One region of the Sporosarcina soli genome, then DNA from elsewhere that is predicted to be linked to it. Evidence: riboswitches for the same ligand, from Rfam matches in the RefSeq annotation. Region 1 holds a riboswitch; the other holds the start of a gene.
What was found. Region 1 has a riboswitch for glycine ahead of ACFPRA_RS20600 (amino acid permease). Riboswitches for the same ligand answer to the same signal wherever they lie in the genome.
Positions count from the first base shown of each region.

Region 2: linked by a shared signal. The riboswitch ahead of gcvT (glycine cleavage system aminomethyltransferase GcvT) and the one ahead of ACFPRA_RS20600 (amino acid permease) in region 1 are both predicted to bind glycine.

Region 1 is NZ_JBHSNO010000015.1:339,838-345,886, reverse strand. It holds gene ACFPRA_RS20615 (ABC transporter ATP-binding protein) at 1-253, shown strand, start outside; gene acsA (acetate--CoA ligase) at 256-1,959, shown strand; gene ACFPRA_RS20605 (carboxymuconolactone decarboxylase family protein) at 2,085-2,741, shown strand; glycine riboswitch at 3,008-3,106, shown strand; glycine riboswitch at 3,109-3,167, shown strand; gene ACFPRA_RS20600 (amino acid permease) at 3,358-4,737, shown strand; gene ACFPRA_RS20595 (protein-L-isoaspartate(D-aspartate) O-methyltransferase) at 5,022-5,603, opposite strand.
Region 2 is NZ_JBHSNO010000015.1:36,448-42,496, reverse strand. It holds gene comGC (competence type IV pilus major pilin ComGC) at 1-126, shown strand, start outside; gene ACFPRA_RS19135 (prepilin-type N-terminal cleavage/methylation domain-containing protein) at 140-574, shown strand; gene ACFPRA_RS19130 (hypothetical protein) at 567-863, shown strand; gene comGF (competence type IV pilus minor pilin ComGF) at 851-1,294, shown strand; gene ACFPRA_RS19120 (hypothetical protein) at 1,275-1,454, shown strand; gene ACFPRA_RS19115 (shikimate kinase) at 1,486-2,001, shown strand; glycine riboswitch at 2,228-2,319, shown strand; gene gcvT (glycine cleavage system aminomethyltransferase GcvT) at 2,459-3,556, shown strand; gene gcvPA (aminomethyl-transferring glycine dehydrogenase subunit GcvPA) at 3,585-4,931, shown strand; gene gcvPB (aminomethyl-transferring glycine dehydrogenase subunit GcvPB) at 4,924-6,049, shown strand, end outside.

The sequences.
Region 1 (6,049 bases):
GAAAATGCAACTGCAAGATTTATTGTTGGAAATTCAAAAGAAACGGTTAACGACGATGGTGGTCGTAACGCATGACATAGACGAAGCACTTTACTTATGCGACCGAATTTTCATCCTTGGGGGTCAGCCCGGGACATTGCAAGTAGAAATGCCGATAGAGGTGGCGAAACCACGAGATCGAGGTAATGCGATTCTAGCGGCGAAAAAGGCGGAAATCCTAGATTTATTACATATCGAAAAGGCGGTTGACTAAACTTGGCAAATGAAGAAGTGATTTATCCATTTGAAGGAAATACTAATATAACAGCTGATCTTCCATCACGAGAGGATTTCGCATGGGAAAAAATTGAATCGAATTTTAGTTGGTCGGCTACGGGCAAAGTGAATATGGCCTATGAATGTGTGGACCGCCATGTGGTGGAAGGATTCGGAGAGAAAGTCGCTCTCCATTATTTTGGGGAAGAGGAAGAGTACACGATAACGTACCGCGAATTGAAAGAGAAATCGGATCTCTGGGCGACTGTTCTGAAAAAGCAAGGCGTGAAAAAAGGGGACTTTGTTTTTATTTTTTTACCAAAGCATCCCGATTGCCATATCGCCATGCTCGCCGCAATTAAACTTGGTGCTGTAGTCGGGCCGCTTTTTGAAGCGTTTATGGAAGATGCAGTGAAGGAGCGGATTGCGGATTGTCAGGGGACTTATTTAATCGCTTCACCTGAGTTGGTGAAACGGGTGCCGCGTGCGGAACTGCCGTCCTTGAAAACAGTTTTGATAACGGCGGAACCAGAAGAATGTAAGGATGATGAGATTTCATTATTTGAGGAAGCACGGGCTGTTGAAGTTGAGGAAGATATCATCGAGTGGGTAGATTTGGAACACGCGCTGAACATTCATTATACGAGTGGTTCAACAGGGCGCCCGAAAGGAATTGTCCATGCACATCGAGTCATGATCCAACAATATATTACAGGCAGATGGGTATTGGATTTGAAAGAAGAGGATGTGTATTGGTGCACGGCCCATCCGGGTTGGGTGACTGGAACGGTGTACGGCGTTTTCGCACCGCTGCTTAACCGGGCAACCATTATTATTCACGGCGGTAGATTTAATGCCGATGAATGGTATTCCGTGTTAGAAAAATCCGGTGTTACCGTTTGGTATAGTGCGCCGACAGCATTTAGAATGTTGATGGCAGAAGGGGATGAAAAGACAGCGACTTATGATTTGTCAAAGATCCGCCACATTTTAAGCGTGGGCGAGCCGTTAAATCCAGAAGTGATCCGTTGGGGGATTAAAACGTTGTCCAACCGCATCCACGATACGTGGTGGATGACAGAAACAGGGGCTCAACTCATTGTCAATCTTCCATCCGAAAACATTATTCCAGGATCAATGGGAAGACCATTTCCAGGAATTGAGGCAGCAATTCTAGGCGATGACGGCGAAAAGCTTGCGCCTGGTAAAGTCGGTCAGTTAGCCTTAAAAGCCAATTGGCCTGCCATCATGCGGGAAGTGTGGAAAGATCCTGCGAAATATGCGACGTATTTCCCATTCGAGGGATGGTATGTGTCTGGTGATTTGGCGACAATCGATGACAACGGTTATATCTTTTTCCAAGGTCGGAGTGACGATATGATCAATTCTTCAGGTGAACGAATCGGTCCATTTGAAGTGGAGAGCAAATTGATCGAACATCCAGCTGTGGCAGAAGTGGGTGTCATTGGAAAACCAGACGCGGTGAGAGGCGAAATTGTTAAGGCATTTATTGTCTTAAAGAATGGCTATGAAGCAAGTGACGGGCTATTGCAAGAGCTTCGTCAATTTGTACGAAGTGGACTTGCAGCCCATGCTGCTCCAAGAGAAATTGAATTTCTAGAGGAATTACCGAAGACTCCGATTAGCGGGAAAATTCTTCGACGCGAATTAAAGGCAAGGGAACTGCAAAAAGTCGGCGTCTAATCTCTTGAATGAGGACAGAAGAGTGTCAGTTCGGAAAAATACACTTTTTCTACCTTTTCTGATATATTGATAGAGGCAATTGTCGAAAATAACAAACAATAAAACATAATGAGGGGGAAGTAATAATGAGTAGAGAAGAATTGTATAAAAAATCATATTTTAACCGTATTGGAGAATTAAGTGATCTTGCACCAGATACATTCAAGGCTTTCGCACAGTTTGACAAACTAGCTTTATCTGAAGGAAAGCTAACGAAAAAGTTAAAAGAATTAATTGCCGTTGCGGTTGCCCACACGACAGGTTGTCCATACTGTATTGAAGTCCATGTAACAGCAGCAAAATCAGAAGATGTGACCAAAGAAGAAATGGCTGAATCCATCCTAGTTGCAACGGCATTAAAAGCAGGCTCTGCTCTAGCTCATGGGGTGAATGCCTTAAATGCATATGATCAAAATGGCGATGATGAATTATATAAGGCATCTTATTTTAACAGATTAAAAGAGTTCTCAGCGCTAAACGGTGATGTATTCAAGGCATTTGTTGACTTTGATACAAAAGCATTGAAAGCAAGTATCCTGAGTGTCAAAGAGAAAGAATTGATTGCCGTCGCTGTTGCGCATACGACGGGCTGCCCGTATTGTATTGATATTCATACAAAGGGTGCTAAGGGTGCAGGTGCAACGAAGGAAGAGTTGGCAGAATCGATTCTGGTGGCAACAGCACTAAAAGCAGGTTCCGCTTTGGCTCACAGTGTGAATGCGTTAAATGCATTTGATGCATAAGTCGGATTTTTGATTTATTAATTTATAAATAAGTATTTGTTGAACACTTAACAAGAGTCCGCTAGTGAAGACCTTGTTAAGTGTTTATTTGTGGTTGGAAACCGAACGTATTTTGCGTATGCGAACCCGTACTTTATATGAGCGGCTACTGTTTTAAAGCTACGTTGGCTTTTTATACGAGGACAAAATAATATCTAAATTCTAAATATTAACTAGACAACTTACCTTTCCAGGTGCTATTATATAAATTAATTAAATAATAGCGGATGAATATTATGGGAGAGACTAAACGTATGGTTTAGCACCGAAGGAGCAAGTTCCAGAAAAAGAATTAATCTCTCAGGTAAAAGGACCATAATAGGACGCGCCTCTGGAGAGCGCCATGTGCCACCAAAGGAGTTATACTCTCAGGTAAAAGGACAGAGGAAGTATAGGTGAACACCTATATTTCCCCTGTCTTTTTATTGGTGAAATACAAAAGGAGGGGGGACATCTTTAATAATATTCTGTTATGAATTTCCAATACTTTAAAATGTAAGCGCTTTATTTCTGGGCGACAGAATGATGGCCAGAATACTCAATATTAATGATCTGAAAATTAAGGAGTGTGACATCTATGCAAGTACAACAATTGGAAAGAGGACTAAAAAATAGACATGTACAACTCATCGCGATTGGAGGGGCAATCGGAACTGGATTGTTTCTAGGAGCAGGAAAATCGATTCATCTAGCAGGACCCTCCATATTATTTGCCTATACCATTACAGGGATCATTTGCTTTTTAATCATGCGTTCACTTGGAGAACTACTCTTATCCAATTTGAACTATCATTCTTTTGTTGACTTTGTGCAAGATTATTTAGGGAACATGGCAGCCTTTATCACTGGCTGGACCTACTGGTTTTGCTGGATTTCAATCGCAATGGCCGATATCACAGCAGTTGGTCTCTATGCCCAGTATTGGTTTCCAGAAGTACCACAGTGGATGCCGGGTTTAATTGCGCTTGTTGTTTTGTTAATTATGAACCTTGCCACTGTAAAGCTTTTTGGTGAAATGGAATTCTGGTTCGCATTGATCAAGGTCATTGCGATTCTTGGATTAATTGTCATCGGAACTTTCATGATCATTAAAGGCTTTTCAACGAGTGAAGGTCCATCTAGTTTTACGAATCTATGGAGCCATGGCGGAATGTTCCCGAATGGAATGAATGGATTTATTCTTTCATTCCAAATGGTCGTATTTGCGTTTGTTGGTATTGAACTTGTAGGGCTGATGGCTGGTGAAACAAAGGATCCCGAAAAGGTTATTCCAAAAGCGATCAATAATATCCCGATTCGGATTATTGTTTTCTATATCGGTGCTTTGATTGTCATTATGAGTATCTATCCATGGACTGCAGTCAAACCTGCGGAAAGTCCATTCGTCCAAGTCTTCGTAGGCGTTGGAATTGTTGCGGCCGCTGGTATCGTCAATTTTGTCGTCCTTACTTCCGCAGCTTCGGCATGTAACAGTGCCATCTTTAGTACAAGTAGAATGATCTATTCACTTGCCAAAGATAAAAATGCACCTGCACGATTAGCAAAACTGGACAAACGTAAAGTCCCTTCCAATGCATTGTTCTTTTCAACGATCGTCATTCTAATTTCCGTTGTTTTGAACTATGTCATGCCAGAAGGCGTATTTACACTCATTACCAGTATTTCTACGGTCTGTTTCATCTTTATTTGGGGAATTACAGTCATCTGCCATTTGAAATACCGCAAAACAAGACCAGAGCTAGCGAAAGCAAACAAATTCAAAATGCCGCTTTACCCGGTTACCAATTACTTGATCCTGCTTTTCCTAGCGTTTGTTCTAGTCGTTCTTGCTCTTGCGGAGGATACGCGTGTTTCCTTATTCGTAACGCCTGCTTGGTTTGTTTTACTGATTGTTATTTATAAGGTGCGGAAAATGAAAGTGAATCAAGTTGAACAGCCAGAAGTGGTGGAGAGCTAATTTAGGGTGCCAGGTTCTAACGCAATTTTGAATTGTGTTAGAACTTGGCGCTTTTTTTAATACACATAGGTTGCCTTCCATTCTTCGTTAAGCCGGCGTTTGACACCCGTTGAACAGGAGACAAAACCGCATTCATCCCGCGACCTATGGAGGTCGGAGTCTTCTGTAGCTGACGTTTCGCTTTCAGTACAAAAACATTTGTTAAATGAAGATAAATCAAGAAGCCAACCGAATCGATGTTGGGTTAGCTTCTTATTGTATATAATTTTTAACTGTGCTGTTGCCTATTCATATTTTCCTTTCAATGGGACAAACCTCACTTCATTCAACACAGTCGTATGGATTGCTCCGTCTTCATCTTTTTCCAAGAGCAAGAGTTCCTGTAGAAGGGGGGGACCAACTGGGATGATCATTTTTCCTCCGATAGCTAGTTGGTCCATGAGCTCGCTTGGCACTTGGGCAGCGGCGGCAGTCACCATAATCCGATTATAAGGAGCGTGTTCTTCCCAACCGGTGCTGCCGTCATCCAGCTTAAAATGGATGTTAGAGAAACCGGCCTTTTCCAATCTCTCTTTTGCCCGTTCATGTAAGGCAGCAATTCGTTCAATTGTATAAACGGAGTTCGAGAAGGCGGCGAGTAGGGCGGTCTGGAAGCCGGATCCTGTTCCGATTTCCAGCACTTTTGAATGAGGTTGTAAATCGATGGCCAATGTCATTTCAAGTACGAGGGAAGGCTGAGAAATGGTTTGTTCATGTCCGATTGGAATGGCCTCGTCCATATAGGCGAATTCTTTGAGTTCATCCATGAAAAAGCCACGGTCTAGTTTTTGAAAATAGTTAAGGATGTCTGAGTTTTGCTTGGCCATTATCTATGCTCCTTCGTTTAATCATAACTTACACTGCACATTCATCATTTCCTATACGGGGTATTCGTAAACAATATGAAGTGAACGGTACCGATAAATACATAATTTGGGGTGGAAAAGGGGATGGTTTTAGTTTTTAGTATTATGGACCTATACAACAATGTCCTTGTTATCGTCATGCTGTATGATTAAATTGTAAGCGGAATTTTCATGACGCTAAATCTTTATTGTCATGAAAATTAATGGTCTTTTGTATTATAGAGAGGAAAAAATCCAGATGCCCCAGCTAATCATATTATTGAGAAGTGGCTGAACGGACTGCCGAAGCATGGCCTGTGTGACAAAATGGACTGATTAAATTCTTGATTGTATGATATTAGTTCCTTTCCTGCATACTTTAGTCAGAATAAGGGAAAGTATTGAAAGACAATACTTAACGTGAACAG
Region 2 (6,049 bases), 300 kb from region 1:
GAAAAACGTTTGCCGGCGAACGTCGATGAGTTATCGGAAGCAGGCTATTTACCAGATGAAGCAAGATGTCCAAATGGAAGTGAACTATCTATTGATACAGATGGAACTGTCACGGCAGATGAATAAGGGGATGTGAGAGGTGAGGAGAAGAGAAGGGGGATTCACATTTCTGGAGTTGTTGATGGTATTATCCGTTGTCGTTATTATGACCTCGATCGTTTTACCGTTTGGCGACAGGTGGATTCGTACGACTTCGGAAAAGGATGCGATGCAAGCACTGATCGCATCCATCCAAAATTTACAGGCTTATTCAATGGCTAATCATGTTGTGACAAAACTGGAGTTTCAACATTCCGGATCCGAATATATTACGTCGGTCATTGGGAAACCCGAGTTTTCGAGAACCCGCTTTCCTGATGGGATGCGATTGGCATCGTCGAGTCGTTTGAAGTCGGTCGAATTTCATGCCAACGGCGATATCATTCATTCCGGGACGCTTACCCTTTTGACTAGCACGGGACAGACGGAAATCCGTTTACAATTTCAACGCGGAAGGATGATTATTTATGAATGAAGAGGGGTATTCCTGGCCAGAAGCCGTCCTTACTTTATCGGTGATCATGGTGATCTTTTATACACTGTTGCCGGTCGCTACGGCAATGACAGTAAGACTCCATTTGAGCAAGTTGGAGACATATGCAGCTGAAACTGCGCTACAAGGTGCAATTTACTTTCAGGCGTATGGTTTGATGGAAGGGAGCCGACAATTTGAAGAGGTGGATTATCATTGGGTAATCGAAGGACAGGCCGTCTGTGTTTCCTATTTTGTGAACGAAGAGAAAATGACGAAATGCATACAATGAGGAAGTTGAATGATCGTGGCTATACATTTATGGAAAGTATATTTCAATTGCTCGTATTAATTGTTTTTGTTCATTTTTTGTTGCTTTTTTTCAGTTGGAAAGGAGCGATAGAAGAGCAGTATGAAGATTATTCTACGAGGGAATGGGAATTGTTTGCGGCGGAATTACAGCAAATGCTCGCCGAAGTAAGCGAAATCCGTTTACCGCTTAGAAGTTCGATGCAATTTAAAAATGAACGAGGAAGTATTACAATTGAACAAAGTGGAGCAGTTATCCGGAAAAGAGTCGGTGGAGAAGGACATGTCCCCCTTTTGACAAATGTCCGTTCGGTTTCTTTTACCTTCGATGGCGTAGAGATGACGGTTGCTGTGACCTTTGTGGATCACTCCGTAAAAAGAAGGGGGTTTGTGGTTGGACTTTATCCGATGTGAACAGGGCGTTATGCTAATCGCTGCGATTATTTTATTATTTTTTGTCAGTCTCTTTCTTTTCACCCTCGTTTCATGGCATGATAGTCTACAAAGAACTTACGATTCGCTTGCAACGTATTACGAAAATGAAACGGCGAGAATAATGAAACAGGACGGATGAAAAATACTTGTCCTGCCGGATGGGTGATGACATGAAGAAAGTGTATCTAATCGGTTTTATGGGATGTGGTAAAAGCGCAATCGGTAAACGGCTTAGTTTCGCAACGAAGATGCCCTATTATGATATGGATCATGAAATCGAAAAAAAAATGGGGATGACGATATCGGAAATTTTCTCAACATATGGGGAGGAAGCTTTCCGAGAAATGGAGACGGAATTTCTGCGGACATTCCGGAACGAGTATTGTATTATTGCGACGGGCGGCGGAGTACCTATGCGTAAAGAAAATAGGGAAATTATGCGCAGAACCGGTCTTGTCTTTTTCCTCAATGCTCCATTCCGCGATGTGTGGAGACGTATTGCGACTTTAAAAAAACGGCCGATTGTCCAAGCGTCAACTCGTGCGCAACTGGAAAAACTATTTTATGTACGAAAACCGCTTTATATGTATAGCGCCCATTTCAAGGTGGAAACGGAAAAAAGGTCAATACATGACATCACGGATTATATTGCGTTCCAAATTAACAGGTTTAAAGGAGGAAATTAACCTAATATGGAAAACTATTATTGGATTTCCATTTAGAATAACTTTCTACCTAGATTACGTAATTGCATCCAAACACGAACAATATATAAGTTTCATCAGTTAATATTCGCGAAAACAACAATCAACTAAAAGGTATTGCGCTTGTTGAAATGAAATGTTAAGATATAAGCGAAAGGGCATTATTTATTCGAATCTTACTTAAATTCATTTCAATTGAATAGCGCGGATGATTGTATGGGGAGAGCACGCACTGGCGTCGCCGAAGGAGCAAGTAACAACAGTTATGAATCTCTCAGGTAAAAAGACTCATACATGACGCATCTCTGGAGAGTGCCATTCAAAATGGCCACCAACGAGGAAAGCCGTAAGGTAAACTTTCAGGTACAAGGACAGAGGTTCTCGATTTTAAAGGGGGCCGTTGTCTTTTTTTTATTGAAAAATGAAGGGAGAAAGCCGAATGACTGAAAATTTGAAACGTACGGTACTATTTGATAGTTATGCGAAGTATGGCGGGAAAACAATTGATTTTGGAGGATGGGATTTACCTGTTCAATTTTCAAGCATTAAAGCAGAACATGAAGCAGTTCGTACAAAAGCAGGTTTATTTGATGTATCCCATATGGGGGAAGTATTTGTAAGTGGGGAAGGCGCGCTTGCTTACTTGCAAAAGCTTGTGACGAATGACGTATCCAAACTGAAGGATGGGCAAGCGCAATACACGGCAATGTGCTATGAAGATGGTGGGACGGTTGATGACCTTCTCATTTATAAACGTGGGGATAACGATTATTTGCTAGTTGTCAACGCGTCAAATATTGAGAAAGACCTTGAATGGATGCATCAGCATAAAACGGCTGACGTCAAGATTGATGATCAATCTTCTGATTATGCCCTGCTTGCATTGCAAGGACCTGTAGCACAAGAAATACTTCAAAAGCTGACAACAGAACCACTTGCGGAGATCAAGTTCTTCCGTTTCAAAGAAAACGTCGACGTCAGTGGACATAATGTACTCATTTCACGTACGGGTTATACAGGTGAGGACGGTTTTGAAATTTACGGTTCACCTGAGGCGATCACTGCCCTTTGGCCGGCAATTCTTGAAGCTGGTGAAAACGAGGGGATCGTGCCGGCAGGTCTTGGTGCGCGTGACACTCTGCGTTTTGAAGCGGGATTACCGCTATACGGCCAAGAATTATCACAAGAGATTTCACCACTTGAAGCGGGTCTCGGCTTTGTTGTTAAGTTAAATAAAGAAGAGGATTTCCTTGGGAAAGAAGCACTTGCTGCCCAAAAAGAAAATGGTATCCCTCGTAAATTGGTCGGTGTCGAGATGATCGATAAAGGGATTCCACGCACTGGCTATAGAGTGTTCCTTGGTGATGAGGAAATCGGTGAAGTGACAACAGGTACACAATCACCGACGTTGAAAAAGAATATCGGTTTCGCTCTTCTGAAAAGTGAGCATACGGCGCAAGGAACTGAAGTGGAAATCGAAATCCGCAATAAGCGGTTAAAAGCAGTAATCGTGGCAACACCATTTTATAAACGATAATTAAATGAGGAAAAGGGGATAAGTGGACATGAGGCATCGTTACATTCCAATGACTGAAACCGATCAAGCCGAAATGATGAAAACAATCGGAATTTCATCCATCGATGAACTTTTTGCGGATATTCCTGAAAAAGTTCGGTTTAAAGGTGAATACAATATTAAAAAAGCGAAGTCTGAAACTTCTTTAGTAAAGGAACTTTCAAAACTGGCGGCGAAAAATGCGGATGCACGTACATATGCGTCTTTCCTTGGCGCGGGTGTGTATGATCATTATAAGCCGATCATCGTTGACCACGTTATTTCACGTTCCGAGTTCTATACGGCCTATACACCGTATCAGCCGGAAATTTCGCAAGGTGAATTACAAGCGATTTTTGAATTCCAAACAATGATTTGTGAATTGACTGGCATGGACCTTGCAAACTCATCTATGTATGATGGCGGGACGGCACTTGCAGAGGCAGGAACTCTTGCAGCGGGGCACACACGCCGCAAAAAATTGCTCGTTTCTGAGACGGTGCATCCTGAATCCCGTGACGTCGTCCTATCCTATGCTTCCGGTCAAGCGGTTGAAGTTGTGACGATTCCTCAAAAAGATGGCGTTACAGATATTGCGAAGCTGGAAGAATTGATGGACGAAGATACGGCGGCTGTTCTTGTCCAATACCCGAATTTCTTCGGTCAAATTGAAGATATCAAAAAAATCGGTGAAATCACACATGATAAGGGAGGACTTTTCGTAGTTTCTTCCAATCCACTCGCTTTAGGGGTGCTTACACCTCCAGGAAAGCTTGGTGCAGACATTACGGTTGGTGATGCACAGCCATTCGGTATTCCAGAAGCTTTCGGCGGACCGCATTGCGGATATTTCGCTGTAACGAAACAATTGATGCGTAAAGTGCCAGGACGACTGGTCGGTGAAACGACAGACGATGAAGGACGCCGCGGTTATGTGTTGACGTTGCAAGCGCGCGAACAACATATCCGCCGGGATAAAGCGACATCCAACATCTGTTCGAACCAAGCGTTGAATGCTCTTGCAGCTTCTGTTGCAATGACGGCACTTGGGAAAGTCGGAACGCAAGAAATCGCTTATCAAAATATTGTGAAAACCCGTTATGCAAAAGAAGCTTTTGAAAAAGCGGGCTTTGACGTGAAGTTTGGCGGCGCTCATTTTAATGAAATCGTTGTCGATTGTAAGAAACCTGTAAAAGAAGTGAATGATCAGCTTTTCGCAAATGGGATCATCGGTGGTTATGACCTTGGTCTGACGTATCCTGATCTTGCGAATCATGCGCTTATCGCTGTGACAGAACAACGTACAAAAGAGGAAATCGATGCACTTGTGCAGGAAATGGAGGCCCTTCATGCATAAAGATAATCAGCCACTCATTTTTGAACTGACAAGAGAGGGACGGATAGGCTATAGCCTTCCTGACTTGGATGTTCCTGACTTGGAACTTTCTAGCTTGTTGCCAGACGGTTTTATCCGTGAAGAAGCTGCGGAACTTCCAGAAGTTTCCGAACTTGATATTATGCGTCATTATACGGCACTTTCGAACCGTAACCATGGGATTGACTCCGGATTCTATCCACTTGGATCTTGTACGATGAAATATAATCCGAAAATCAACGAATCGGTTGCTCGCTATCCTGGCTTTGCGAATATCCATCCGTTGCAAGATGAATCGACTGTCCAAGGTGCATTGGAAGTTATGTATGATTTACAAGAACATCTTGTTGAAATTACAGGGATGGACGAAGTGACATTACAACCCGCTGCGGGAGCGCATGGCGAGTGGACAGCTTTGATGATGATTCGCGCGTTCCATGAAGCGAATGGTGACTTTAATCGTACGAAAGTCCTTGTGCCGGACTCTGCGCACGGAACAAACCCAGCATCGGCAACGGTTGCAGGTTTTGATACAGTTACAGTTAAATCAGGAGAAAATGGTCTCGTTGACCTTGAAGACTTGAAAAAGCAAGTTGGGCCGGATACAGCTGCCCTGATGCTGACTAACCCGAATACACTCGGTCTTTTCGAAGAAGAAATTCTTGAAATGGCTGCCATTGTCCACGAAGCAGGTGGAAAGCTGTACTATGATGGCGCGAACTTGAACGCGGTAATGTCAAAAGCGCGTCCTGGCGATATGGGCTTTGATGCAGTGCATTTGAACTTGCACAAAACCTTTACAGGTCCGCATGGTGGTGGTGGACCAGGTTCAGGTCCGGTTGGAGTGAAAAAGGATCTTGCTCCATTCCTTCCAAAACCGGTTCTTGTGAAAGAAGAGGATACGTACACGTTTGAATACGATCGCCCACAATCAATCGGTCGTGTTAAGCCGTTCTACGGGAACTTCGGTATTTACTTACGAGCTTACACGTACATTCGCTCAATGGGGCCGGATGGCTTGAAAGCTGTTACGGAATATGCTGTCCTTAATGCCAATTACATGATGCGTAGATTGGAGCCTTATTTCGATCTACCGTACA